Regions from separate parts of the Shewanella sp. cp20 genome, predicted to be linked through region 1. Evidence: predicted binding sites of a transcription regulator. Region 1 holds the regulator's gene; the other holds the start of a gene.
What was found. The regulator MetJ, encoded in region 1, represses methionine synthesis genes. The targets are predictions, from matches to a motif close to TAGACGTCTAGACGTCTA.
Positions count from the first base shown of each region.

Region 1 (7,180 bases):
TAGTGCCTCTCTGGCGTCTGCCGCTTCTCTCTACAACGAGGCTCGCAGTGATGCCATGGGCGGAACCGGGGTGGCGGCCTCAAACCGTGAGGGGGCCGCCTTTATTAACCCCGCCTTATTAGCCATTCATGCGCCCAAGTATTCCGGCGGCGCGGTGATGTTGCCCGTGCTCGGTGCCGAGGTGGCAGATGTCGATAACCTGACCGACAAGTTCGATGCCCTGCAGGACTCCTATGACGGCCTAGAGGCGGCCATCAATGCCAGTGATGTGGCGGGCATTACCAATTATCGCGACATGCTGGTTGCCGATCTAAGATCTCTCGATGGTGAAAATGCCTATGCCAGCGTGGGCCTGGGGTTTTCTGTGGTCTTGCCAACCAAGCGCATGCCTATGTCTATTTTTTATAAGACCTATATCGATGCGGTGAGTGTGGCGGTGATCGAGGAGAGTGATATCGATACCCTGACCGATTTGGATCCCAACAACCCGCCCCAGGTGACGGATCTGGACTCTCAAGGGGCCGTGGTTGCCGGGGCTATCTCAGAGATCGGGGTAGCCCTGAGCTTCCCGCTATCGATTGTGAACATGCCGGTGGCCGTCGGTATCTCCCCCAAGCTACAGCGTATCGATACCTATAACTATGTGGTGAGTGCCAACAACTTCGATGCCGATGATTTCGATGACAGCAAGTACCGCAACGATGATACCGTGGCAAACTTGGATATTGGCGTTGCCATTCAACCCATGGATGGCGTGACTCTGGGCTTGTCTGGGCGCAACCTGGTGAGTCAGAAGGTCGATACCGTGGAGGCTCTGGGACGTCAGTTTACCTATCGGGTCGAGGCCTTATATACCTTAGGTGTTGCCTATGACTGGGACAATTTCAGCCTGACCACAGATGTGGATCTCAATAGTCATAAACGTTTCGATGAGATAGGCGAAACTCAATACTGGCGACTGGGCGGTGAGATGCGGGCGACCGATTGGCTGGCGTTGCGTGTCGGCTATCGCCACGACATGAAAGATACCAGCAGTAACCTCTATACCCTGGGCACAGGCTTTACCATAGGCCGTTCTTTTAATCTGGACCTTACCGGATTAGTGGGTACAGATGACGCCGTTGGCGGTGTGATTCAGACCTCGTATCATTTCTAACGACTCATCTTTAAATAATGTCAAAGGCCGGCGATGATGCCGGCCTTATCTTTTTCCTTTCTCTTTAAAGCAGGGCGCTAAGGGATTTTAGCGCCAGCAAGATAGCGCTCAGACTACAGAGTACCAGAGTCATGATGCGGGTCTTGTTTTTGTCTATGCGTCCTACCAGGCGATTAGCCACCAGATAACCGAGCAGCACTGAGGGAAGCAGCAGCGCCGAGCAATAGAAATGGTGCAGGGTCAGCAGGCCGGTGAGGCCTAAGATAACAATCGCAATGGTGGAACTAAAGATGAAGAAGGCCGATAGTGCCGCCCGAAACTGTTTGGCGTCTTTGCCCGAGAGCAAAATGGCCAGTGGTGGTCCGCCGATGGCAGCAACATTGCCGAAGATGCCGGAGATCACCCCGGCGATAAACAGGCTGCGACGGTTAACGACCAGGTTGAGCCGCAGCAGACTGAGCAGCACGGCGATGGCCACTATGATGGCGATGGTTATGCCCAGTATGGCCTGAGGCGCGAGCAGGAGCAGGCCCGCACCGATAAAGCCGCCGGGGATCCTCCCCAGTAGGGCATACTGTAGCCCGTTGAATTCCAGGGCGCCACGCTCGCGCAGCAGGGTCAGCAGCGCAATAGAGAAGCCCATCAGAATGACGGGGGCCGGCACCAGTGACGGCTCGATAAGATAGAGGAGCGGCGCGGCAACTACCGCCATGCCAAAGCCGATGAGGCTCTGGGTAAGGGCACCGACGAAGACGATGAGTGAGGAGAGCGCCAGAATATGGGGATCGAGTGGAAGTGCAGGCACTGGGATGTTCCAGATAAAAGTTGAAAACTAAAGAGGGATCGCTAAGCGATCCCTCTATCGATTCGTGTATGAGTGGATTATTCCATCTCTTCCCACTCTATGCCCATCTCGGTCATCAGGCGTTTGACTTCGGCTGGGATGCTATCGGGTTTGTCTTTAGACAGGTCATCGTCTTGGGGAAGTGGCTGACCAGTGTAGGCGTGCAGGAAGGCCTCGCATAGCAGCTCGCTATTGGTGGCGTGACGCAAGTTGTTGACCTGGCGCCGAGTGCGCTCGTCGGTTAACACCTTAAGCACCTTTAGAGGAATGGAGACAGTAATTTTTTTTACCTGCTCATTCTTCTTACCATGTTCAGCATAGGGGCTGATATAATCGCCATTCCACTCAGTCATTGACTCACCTGTAAATTCTAAAATTCGGTGCAGATTTTAAACCCTTACAAATTACAGTCAAATTATTGCCTCGAATTTTTGGTAAATGCAAATAGATTTCTAAATGTTTGGACGTCTAAACGTCTAAAAGTTGTTGACGCTCACTATCTGCTTAGGTACATTTAGACGTCCAGACATCCCTTTTGTCTAAGATGCCTGCCCGGATTCATATTGAGGAGTTGAAGATGACAGCGCGTAAACTAGCCACCGCCGCCGTAAGACGAGGCATAGAGTCAGACACTCAGCACGGTGCCGTGGTGCCGCCTATCTATCTGTCGACAAACTACTCGTTTGAAGGGCATCAGCAACCGCGGGATTTCGATTACAGCCGTTCCGGCAACCCGACCCGTTCTATTCTGGGGGAGGCAATTGCCGAGTTGGAGCAGGGGGCGAGCGGCGTGGTGACCTGTACTGGCATGGCGGCCATCACCCTAGTGACCAGCCTGCTTGGGCCGGAGGATCTACTGGTGGTGCCACACGATTGCTATGGCGGCAGCTATCGACTCTTCACCAATTTGGCTAAAAAGGGCGCCTTTAGGCTTCTGGTGGTGGATCAAACCGATGAGCGAGCGCTTGAGCTGGCACTGGCTCAGTCGCCTAAGATGGTGTGGCTGGAGACGCCTTCTAATCCGCTGCTGAGAGTGGTGGATATTCAGGCCATCGCCCAGGCGAGCCATAAGGTCGGCGCCCAGGTCGTGGTGGACAACACCTTCCTCTCTCCCGTATTACAACAGCCATTACTGCTTGGTGCCGACATTGTGGTGCACTCGACCACTAAATATATCAATGGTCACAGTGACGTGGTGGGCGGCGCCGTGGTGGCGAAAGACCCTGAGATCGGTGAGCTACTGCACTGGTGGTCAAATACCCTGGGCCTGACGGGGTCGGCCTTCGACAGCTACCTGACCCTGAGAGGACTGAGAACCCTGTCGGTACGTATTCGTGAACATCAAGCCAACGCTCAGAAGGTATTGGCGCTGCTTTGTGACCACAAGGCGGTGGAAAAAGTGTATTATCCGGGGCTTGCCGAGCATCCTGGCCACGAAATTGCTGCCCGACAGCAGAAGGGATTCGGCGCTATGCTCAGTTTTGAATTAAAAGGTGGCGAATCGGCACTCGTTGCCTTTTTAGATGCGTTACAATACTTCTCGGTAGCCGAGAGCCTGGGGGGCGTTGAGAGTCTGGTGGCGGTGCCCGCAACCATGACCCATAGAGCCATGGACCCAGAGGCGCGCCGCGAGGCGGGCGTTAAAGATACCCTGATCCGTTTGTCAGTGGGCATTGAAGATGGCGAGGATCTGGTGGCAGATATTCTTGCGGGTTTAGAAGCGGCTATCGCGGTAAGTAGTTAAAGGGTTTGAGGAGCAGATAATGACACGATGTCATTTGCATAAGTTTGGTGGTTCTAGTTTAGCGGATGCAGATTGTTACCGCCGCGTCGCCCACATTTTACTGACCCATGGCCATAGCGATGATCTCATCGTGGTGTCGGCCGCGGGTAAGAGTACCAATTTCCTATATCGTTTGCTGGAGCTGTGCGACACAGATCAGCTGTGGCAGGAAGAGTTACAGGTGCTGGTGAGTTACCAGCAGAATCTGATCGAGCAGCTGCTCTCCAACGAGCAGGCCCGTAGCCTGAGAGAGCGCCTAGCAACCGACAAGTCGCAACTTAGCAGCCTGTTGTCGCTCGATGAGCTTAACGATTATCAACGTAACCAGGTGGTGAGTTTCGGCGAGCGCTGGTCTTCGCGTCTGCTGGCGGCATTACTGCGTGAGTCTGGCGTGGCGGCGCTTGATGTGGATGCCCGCACCCTGTTGGTGGCCGACGAAGGTGCCGTGCCGCAGATCCGAATCGGCGAGTCGCGCCAGAAGGTACAGGCCCTGATTGAGGCCCACCCTCAAGAGCGTCTGGTTATCACCGGCTTTATCTGCGCCAATGAGCAGGGCGATACCCTATTGCTCGGCCGTAACGGCTCAGATTTTAGTGCAACCTTGCTAGCCAGCCTGGCCGATATCGAACGTGTCACCATCTGGACAGATGTCGAGGGGGTGTTTAACGCCGACCCTAACCGGATTAACGATGCCAAGTTGCTCAAGAGCATGTCGCTCACCGAGGCGAACCGCCTGGCGCACCTTGGCTCTCCCGTGCTACACAACCGTACCCTGCAGCCGCTGTTCGATACCGAGGTCAGCCTGGCGGTGCGTTCAAGCTATGCGCCCCATACTGATTTTACCTTGATCGCGCCTAAGAGCTCCTCGGCCAGCGCCCCGGTTGTCACCAGTCTGTCCAGCGTCAGTCTGTTTAGCCTGACCATAGCGGTCGAACTGCCTCAGCTGCTGGCCTGTTTTGCCCAGGCAGGTTTGACGCCGCTGGCCTACTGGTCACTGGCGCATGGCCGCGCCGAGCTGGCCTTTACCCATGAGAATCAGAAGCAGGCCCAGGCCATCTTCGAGGCCAAACGTAGCGAGCTGGGCATAGACGAGTTACAGCTTCGTGACGATCTCGGCCTGGTGGCTCTGGTGAGCGCCGATGCCAGTCTCTATCGCCGCGGCTTCTCGCGCCTGCTGAGCCGTGAGGCGCACCCTCTGTGCAACGACGGCCTGAGCCTAGTGACCCTGGTGCCAAAGGCGCAGGTGAACCTCTTAACCCAGAAAGTGCATAGACGCTGCGCCGGTCCGCGTAAGCGTATCGGTGTGCTGTTGCTGGGCATAGGCAACATAGGCGAAGCCTGGATCGATCTCTTCAAGCGTGCCCGTCCCGTGCTCAATAAGGAGCTGGAGGTCAGCGTCGAGTTGGTGGGACTGCTGAGTTCGAAGAAGGCCCTGCTCAGCGAGACTGATATCGATCTCAACAGCTGGCAACAGGCGTTCGACGAGCGGGGCACGGCTTGGCAGTACTCCCATCTGTTCGAGCAGTTGCAGGCGCTAAATTGCGATGAGTTGATCGCCCTGGACATTAGTGCCAGCGCCGATCTGACTCTGCAGTATCCAGAATTTTTTGCCCGCGGCATCCATATCGTCAGCGCCAACAAGTTGGCAGGCTCTGGGCCTTTGGCCTTCTACCAGGAGCTAAAACAGCAACTGGGCAATCGTCGTCTGTTCTGGCGTTATAACGCCAGCTGCGGTGCAGGCTTACCCGTGCAACACGCGCTGAACGATCTGCATAACAGCGGTGATAGCATAGAGGCCGTCGGCGGTATTTTTTCTGGCACCCTTTGCTGGCTGTTTGAGCATTATGATGCCAAGAAACCCTTCTCCGAGCTGGTGCTGGAAGCCAAGGGACTGGGGATCACCGAGCCGGATCCCCGCGACGATCTTTCCGGTCGGGACATGCAGCGTAAGTTGCTGATTTTGGCCCGCGAGATAGGCTATGACATAGAGCTGGATGATATCGAGCTGGAGTCTCTAGTGCCGAAGCATATGGCCGAGATCCCGCTGGATGATTTCATCAAACGTATGGCGGAGCTCGACGGTGAGATGTTGCAGCAGTATCAGGCCGCGGCCGAGCAGAATAAGGTGCTCAGATATGTGGCTTCATTGGATTCGGACCAAGGGCAACTCAAGGCCAAGGTGGGGATCCAGTGGGTGGATACCAGCCATCCTTACGCCAACCTGACACCGGGCGATAATGTCTTCGTGATCCGCAGCGATTTCTACCAGGACAATCCGCTGATCATCCGTGGCCCGGGCGCCGGGCGCGAGGTGACGGCGGCCGCGGTGCAGTCGGATCTGGCGCAGATCTGCCGGGATCTCCTGCAGGAATAATCTTATGGGTCGATGTGCATGTCGCGCATCGACCCGCTATTCACGCCTTTCTCTCTTCCCTTTTTTCTATTCTTATTGGTGGGTTTCGCCGGGTTAATCGGGTGAGACAGGCGCCTCTGTGCCTGTCGTCCTACTCAGTGTCTATCATATAAACAGATTGTTTCTTAATGAGACAATTTTTGGGCTTGACATCACTCTGAGTTTCTCTAGTATATGGACATATAGACGTCCAAACGTCTAAATGTTTCTTGTTCTAGGTCTGAGGGATTAAGATGGCTTTTCATCACGCACAACACGCCAATTCATTGAACCAAAGCTTGTCTGAGCTTAATGGTGATATCAATGTGTCATTCGAGTTTTTCCCACCGGCGACCCCCGAGATGGAAACCATCTTGTGGAACTCTATCAGACGCCTAGAGCCGCTGAATCCCAAGTTTGTCTCGGTAACCTATGGTGCCAACTCGGGCGTGCGCGATCGTACCCATGGGGTGATCGAGCGCATCCAGAAGGAGACAGATCTCGTGGCTGCCCCCCATCTGACTCTGGTCGATGCCAGCGATGAAGAGCTGGTTGAGCTGGCGAAGCACTACTGGAACTCGGGCATACGCGATATCGTCGCGCTGCGTGGCGATCTGCCTGCGGGTAGTCCTAAGCCGACCCGTTTCGCCAATGACCTGGTACGCCTGCTGAAATCAGTGGCCGATTTCGATATCTCAGTGGCGGCCTATCCTGAGGTACACCCTGACGCGCCTAATGCCCAGGCGGATCTGATTAATCTTAAGAAGAAAATAGACGCCGGCGCCAACCGCGCCATTACCCAGTTCTTCTTCGATGTGGAGTCTTACTTGAGATTCAGAGACCGTTGTGTCGCCGCCGGTATCGATGTGGAGATAGTACCGGGTATCCTGCCTGTGACTAACTTTACTCAGCTCAAACGCTTCGCCGGCATGACCAATGTGTCTATCCCCAGTTGGCTACACAGGCAGTTTGAGGGGTTAGATGATGACCCGTCGACTCGTCAGA
Region 1 is NZ_JPII01000006.1:10,371-17,550, forward strand. It holds gene DB48_RS00170 (conjugal transfer protein TraF) at 1-1,156, shown strand, start outside; gene DB48_RS00175 (sulfite exporter TauE/SafE family protein) at 1,221-1,961, opposite strand; gene metJ (met regulon transcriptional regulator MetJ) at 2,039-2,353, opposite strand; gene metB (cystathionine gamma-synthase) at 2,578-3,744, shown strand; gene DB48_RS00190 (bifunctional aspartate kinase/homoserine dehydrogenase II) at 3,764-6,157, shown strand; gene metF (methylenetetrahydrofolate reductase) at 6,430-7,180, shown strand, end outside.

Region 2 (7,180 bases), on a different contig from region 1:
AGAGCAGCGGCCTGGCGTTGAGGTGCTCAAGCATCAGCCTATGGCCGCGCTCGTCCGACTCGTGGGCGAAGATCATATAGTCCCTTGCCTGAGGCGCTATCGTCACCGCCGCCAGGGCCGCCGCCGTGGCAATAAAGCCGTCAATCAGCACCAGCATCTTCAGCTCGGCCGCTGCTAGGATGGCACCTGTCATCTGCACTATCTCGAACCCACCCAGACAGGCCAATACCCCATAGGGATCGCCCAGTTGCTCACGGTGCAGAAACAGCGCCTGCTCCACCAGCATCTGCTTGCGCGCCAGGGTGGCAGCATCTATACCTGTGCCCCGGCCGACACACTCGGCCGCCTCGCGCCCGAGCAGCGCCGCCATGATGGCCGCCGCCGAGCTGGTGTTGCCTATGCCCATCTCGCCAAAGGCGATCAGGTTGCAGCCACGTCTATGGTGCAGGGCAACACGCTCCTTAGCCATGGCAAAGCCCTGCTTGACCGCGCCCAGGGTCATGGCGCTCTCGCGATGGATAGCACCTGTGCCTGCCCCTAGCCGCTGATTGATGAGCGCCGGTTGATCGGTGATCTCAAGGGCGATGCCACAGTCGATCACCTCCATGGTGACGTCGGCCTGAGCACAGAAGAGATTAATTGCCGCGCCGCCTTGCAGGAAGTTCATCACCATCTGAGTGGTCACCTCGCTGGGGGCGATAGAGACCCCCGAGGCGGCGATGCCATGATCGCCGGCAAACACCAGTAGGGTCGGCGCGCTGATCTGCGGCTTATCGGGGCCCAGCACCCGGGCGATAGTCATCGCCAGGGATTCCAGCTCTCCCAAGGCCCCCAGGGGTTTAGTCTTGCTGTCGATGCGCGCCTGTATCCTGGCATCGAACTCTCTGCTTACCTCGACTACTTCAAACATACAGCTCCCTCATACATACAACTCACCCTAGTTCTTTCGCATCACTCAATATTCGCATCAGGGGCTAACGTCGCCGCTTGCCACCCAGAATAAACAGGAAGAAGAGGCTACCTATCACAGCCGTGATGATCCCCACGGGCAGCTCCTGGTAACTCAGCAGACACCTGGCCAGCACATCCACCCAGATCATAAACAGGCCACCCACCAGCGCCGTGAGCATGAGCGCGAAGCGCCCCGGTAGCAGCTGGCGCACCATATGGGGCACCATCAGGCCGACAAAGCCTATGCCACCACAATTTGCCACCAGCACGGCGGTGATCAGGGAGCAGAGCAGCAGGCTGATCAGCCGCAGGCGCTGCACCCGGATCCCTAAGGTATGGGCGGTCTCGTCTCCCGCCTGTATGGCGAGGATCTGCCGCTTCAGCAGCAGTAGTACGACGCTGGCACCAAGCACCACCAGCCAGGGCAACCAGAGCATAGACCAACTGGCCTTGGCGAAACTGCCCAGGCTCCAAAACAGCACAGAGGCGGCCGATTGCGGCCCGGAGAAATAGAGCATCAAACTGGCAAGCGCCCCAAACAGGAAGGAGATCGCCACCCCAGAGAGCAGCATGCGCTCTATCTGAGTGTTCAGATCCCGCCCACACAGGGCCAGCACCATCATCACCGCCAGGCTGGCACCGATGAAGGCCCCCAGCGGCAGGCCGACGCTGGCCAGGGCACCGGTTGCGCCGCCCAGCAGGGTGATCACCACCACGGCTCCCAGCGAGGCGCCCGAGGAGATACCAAACAGATAGGGGTCGGCTAAGGGGTTGCGGGTCACCGTCTGTAACACGGCGCCCGCTAAGGCCAGGCCGAACCCGGCGATAAAGGCCAGCAAGATGCGTGGCAGACGCAGCTCTATGATGATCCTCGCGGTCACGCCGCCGGGGTCGGCGCCGCTCAGCTTGGCCAGCAGCAGCTCCAGCACCTCGGCAACGCCTATCTGCGCCGCGCCGAAACTCACCGCCAGCACCGGGGTCGCCAGGGTCAAGAGCCCCAGACAGACGAAGGCCAGTTGCTGCAAGGCGCCATATCGCCCGCCCTGACTCAGACTAGCGCTCAGCATGAGTCGCCTCCTTTATCTCGCTAGGCTCGTCATCTCGGTGAGCACCCGGCAGACTGTTGTGATAGCCATAGAAATAGTGGATCTGCGGGTTACCATGCTGAGGATGGGGCGCTACCTGACAGCAGACGCCGAACACCTTGGCGATCTGCGCCTCGCTCAGCACCTGCTTTGGGCTTCCCTGCGCCACGGCCCGGCCCTGATCCAGCAGCAACAGGTGATCGCACAGGGCGCTGGCGAGGTTCAGGTCGTGAATCGAGATCACCACAGTGATCCGCAAGGTCTTGAGCAGCTCGAGGATCTGGATCTGATAACGAATATCCAGGTGGTTGGTGGGTTCGTCGAGGATCAGCAACTTGGGCTGCTGCACTATGGCGCGGGCGATAAGCGCCCGCTGCTTCTCGCCGCCGGAGAGGGAGGCATAGGTCTGCCCGGCGCGCTCCTTAAGCCCTACGGTTTCCAGCGCCTGACTCACTGCTAGACGGTCAGCCTTGGTCGTCAGAGAGAACGCCTGCTTGTGAGGCGTGAGTCCGAGGGCCACCAGCTGGGCCGTTGTCATATCGAAATGTTGCGGCGTATCCTGCAGCACCACGGCCACCTCACGGGCAAAGGCCCTGGCACTCAGGCTGGCAATGGGCTGACCAAACAGAGTGATCTCCCCCTGGCTCGGGGTGAGAAAACGATAGAGGCAACGCAGCAGGCTGGACTTACCGGCGCCGTTGGGGCCTATGATCCCCAGCATCTTGCCCTCGGGCAGCGCCAGGTTCACCTGGGACAGTATGGCGCGCTCGCCGCAGCACCAGCCGAGGTCGCGCACCGACAGCGCCACCTTCGCGTCTAAGCCATTATATAAGCCGTCGCCTATGCCATCGCCAAGGTCATGCGCGGGGAGTGGATCTTGATCTGTGCGGGCGTTCAACTACACGCCCTCCGAACGACTCACGCCGAGGCGCCATCGCCCTTGGGCCTGTTGCGGCCCCGAGGAATTCTTCATCTTTTGCTTCCCTCAAGTCACCCGCTTGAGATAGTGGTTAGAGAGTAGGCAGGTATCCTGACTCGTGGCGGCCAAAGGATAATACCAGTTGGCGGGCACACTCACAGTTGCGGGCACAGTTTGGGCTAGCGGCGCTCGGCCTTCCCCAATTCCCTATTAAGTCCGAGTTCTCGCCTTAGCGATCTCGACACCATACTCCCGGCGCAGGCGGTCCCTGTGCCCGGTTATTATGCTAAATTTTGCCGCCGACACAAGGCCGGACTCACTCGGCATCATGCCAGTGCAGACGCCAGAAACTTTCTCCCGTCTTATCGCGGTAATGGCTTACCTTGACCACGCTGGCGTAATCCAGACTCAAGCGGGTATAGAAACCCACCGCGCGCTCGACTCCGAGCGCCTTGGCCATCAGGTGACGAATCACTCCACCGTGGGTGATGAGCAAGAGCGTCTCGCCGCTGTGCTGGTGCACAAGTTGCTCGACCACCTCGTCGACACGCTGTTCGAACGCCGCCATGGGCTCGCCCTCGGGCAATGGATTGGCCCAAGGGTCTTGCCAGTAGGCGGTGAGCTCGGCGCCATGGTCTGCATGCAGCTCAGGAATCGGCTGACCGTCCCAGCGGCCGAAGTAAACCTCCTTCAATCCGGCGTCCAGCGCCACCTTGACCTGATTCTTGCTGGTCAGATGCTCGGCAAATACCCGGCAGCGAGACAGCGGCGAGCTGATCACCCTGTCTACCGCCTCGGGCAGCTTGGCATAGGCCAGCTGCATCTGGGCGAAACCTATCTCGGTAAGCGGTTGATCGCTGTGTCCGCGAAGCAGGTTGCCGCCTTCGCATTCACCGTGGCGCATCAAATAGAGTGTCGTTTGCGTCATAACCCCAGCATTAAACCTTTTCAAGTTGAGTCGTTATCAGCATACGCCCAGGGAGACTCGCTTGGCAATGAAAGATGAATAAGGTATTGAAAAACTTTCAAAATAATCAAGCTTTCGGATAAGACCACAGCGCCTTAACCCTTACACCCAGCGCCCCGTCTCCCTCGAAGTAAAACCAGATTTAAGCTTAGGGAAGTTGCGAATAAGTCGTCATAGTACTCTGGCTTACACAGCAATTGGCGTTCAAGGCGTCTGACGCAGGGCATGCCGGGGCCTGTCCAAGTCAGATAACGCAGAGAGCCGGTTGCTGTGAAAGCCCCGAAGGGCGTGGCTTACAAGCCTATCTGCTATGTTGTGCTTCTTACAAAGGACTTGAGCCATTTGCTGCGAACCACGCCTTGCATCTAGGTCTGTAAGCCGGCGCAGAGCACATGGGACCTGTTCGCACCTTCCCCTATACTCTTTTGACTTGCCCTGAGTATTATAAGTCGATTAGTATAGACGTCTATACGTTTATACATCCAAAAGTAAAATAAAACGTCGACCCTCAGGCAGAGCCCTTAAGAAGAGTCAGATTAGGCACAGGTCAGTTGAAGTAGGTAAAAGTTATGGCGACCCAATCCCCCGTTCGAAACGTAAGGCAGATTAACGATGCGATCCGCGCGCGGCTCAATAAGGAAATTTTGATCCTCGACGGCGCCATGGGCACCATGATCCAGAACCACAAACTCGAAGAGGCCGACTTTCGCGGCGAGCGCTTCAAGCAGTGGCCCTGCGATCTCAAGGGCAACAACGACCTGCTGGTACTGACCCAACCCGAGCTGATCAAGCAGATCCACAAGGATTACCTGCTGGCCGGCGCCGATATCATAGAGACCAACACCTTCAACGCCACCCGCGTGGCCATGGCCGACTATGAGATGCAGGACCTGTCGAAGGAGATCAACCTCGAAGGTGCCCGTCTGGCCCGCGCCGCCTGCGATGAAGTCGCCGCCGAGACCGGCCGCGAGGTGTATGTCGCCGGGGTACTCGGCCCCACCAACCGCACCTGTTCCATTAGCCCGGATGTCAACGACCCTGGCTATCGCAACATCTATTTCGACGACTTGGTAGCGGCCTACCTGGAATCGACCCAGGCCCTTATCGAAGGTGGCGCCGACATCATCATGGTGGAGACCATCTTCGATACCCTCAACGCCAAGGCGGCGCTGTTTGCCATCGAGACCCTGTTCGACCAGCTGGGCCAGCGCCTGCCGGTGATGATCTCGGGCACCATTACCGATGCCTCGGGCCGTACCCTAACGGGGCAAACCACTGAAGCCTTCTACAACTCGCTGCGCCATGTGAAGCCGCTGTCTATCGGCCTCAACTGCGCCCTGGGGCCACAGGAGCTGCGCCCCTATGTCGAGGAGCTGTCGAAGATCGCCGAGTGTTATGTGTCGGCCCACCCCAACGCAGGCCTACCCAACGAGTTTGGCGGCTACGACGAGACGCCGGAGCAGATGGCCGAGGTCATTGGCCCCTGGGCCCAGGAAGGCTTGCTCAACATCATCGGCGGCTGCTGTGGCACTACACCGGAACATATCAAGGCGATACGCGCTGCCGTCATCAAGCATAGCGCCCGTCAATTGCCGAATCTGCCGGTGGCCTGTCGCCTGTCGGGCCTTGAGCCACTGACCATAGACGCCGACTCCCTGTTTGTGAACGTGGGTGAGCGTACCAATGTCACCGGCTCGGCCAAGTTTCTCAGGCTTATCAAGACGGGCGAATATGAAGAGGCCCTGTCGGTCGCCCGGGATCAGGTGGAGAACGGCGCCCAGATCATCGACATCAACATGGATGAAGGCATGCTCGATGGCGTCGAGGTGATGCAGAAGTTCCTCAACCTTATCGCCTCCGAGCCGGACATCAGCCGGGTGCCCATCATGATCGACTCCTCCAAATGGGAGGTGATCGAGGCCGGGCTCAAGTGCATCCAGGGCAAGGGCGTGGTCAACTCCATCTCCCTCAAGGAGGGTGAAGAGAAGTTTATCGAGCAGGCCACCCTGGTGAAGCGCTACGGCGCCGCGGCCATCATCATGGCCTTCGACGAAGTCGGCCAGGCCGATACCAAGGCGCGCAAGATAGAGATCTGTACCCGCGCCTACAGGGTATTGGTGGATAAGGTAGGCTTCCCGCCGGAAGATATTATCTTCGACCCCAACATCTTCGCCATCGCCACCGGCATCGACGAGCATGACAACTATGCGGTGGACTTCATCGAGGCCACGCGCGAGATCAAGCGCACCCTGCCCCATGCGATGATCTCAGGCGGCGTGTCTAACGTCTCCTTCTCCTTCCGCGGCAACAACCCGGTACGTGAGGCGATCCACGCCGTGTTCCTCTATCACGCCATTCAGGCGGGAATGGACATGGGCATAGTCAACGCCGGACAGCTGGCGATCTATGACGATATCGACCCTGAGCTAAAGGCCAAGGTGGAGGCAGTGGTGCAAAACCTGCCCTGCCCAGTTAAAGATTCAAACAACACAGAACAACTGCTTGAGATCGCCGAGCAATATCGTGGCGATGGTGCGGCGGGCGCCAAGAAGGAAGATCTCGAGTGGCGCAGCTGGCCGGTCAACAAGCGTCTGGAGCACGCGCTGGTCAAGGGGATCACAGAGTTTATCGACCAGGACACCGAAGAGGCACGCCAGCAGGCCAGCCGTCCGTTGGACGTGATCGAGGGCCCGCTGATGGACGGCATGAACGTGGTGGGCGATCTGTTTGGCTCGGGCAAGATGTTCCTGCCCCAGGTGGTGAAATCCGCGCGGGTGATGAAGAAGGCCGTGGCCTATCTTAACCCCTTCATCGAGGCCGAGAAGGTCGAAGGCCAGTCCAACGGCAAGATCCTCATGGTCACGGTAAAGGGTGATGTGCACGACATAGGCAAGAACATCGTCGGCGTGGTGCTGGCCTGTAACGGCTATGAGGTGGTGGATCTCGGCGTCATGGTGCCGGTCGAGAAGATCATCGAGGTCGCCAAGGCGGAAAATGTCGATATCATCGGCATGTCGGGGCTGATCACCCCGAGTCTGGATGAGATGGTGCACAATGTGAAAGCTTTCCATAAGGCGGGGTTGAATGTCCCCTCCATCATAGGCGGCGCCACCTGCTCTAAGATCCACACCGCGGTGAAAATCGCCCCCCATGCACCCGAGGGCGCCATCTATATCGCCGACGCCTCACGCGCCGTGCCCATGGTGGCCAAGCTGATCAACGATGACACACGTCAGGCGACCATAGACGCCGCCTATG
Region 2 is NZ_JPII01000007.1:182,419-189,598, reverse strand. It holds gene cobT (nicotinate-nucleotide--dimethylbenzimidazole phosphoribosyltransferase) at 1-910, opposite strand, end outside; gene DB48_RS01150 (FecCD family ABC transporter permease) at 975-2,018, opposite strand; gene DB48_RS01145 (ABC transporter ATP-binding protein) at 2,005-2,880, opposite strand; cobalamin riboswitch at 3,040-3,220, opposite strand; gene DB48_RS01140 (histidine phosphatase family protein) at 3,272-3,883, opposite strand; gene metH (methionine synthase) at 4,492-7,180, shown strand, end outside.
Region 2: a site for MetJ is predicted at 4,382-4,399, ahead of metH (methionine synthase). Genes of this name have one in related genera too.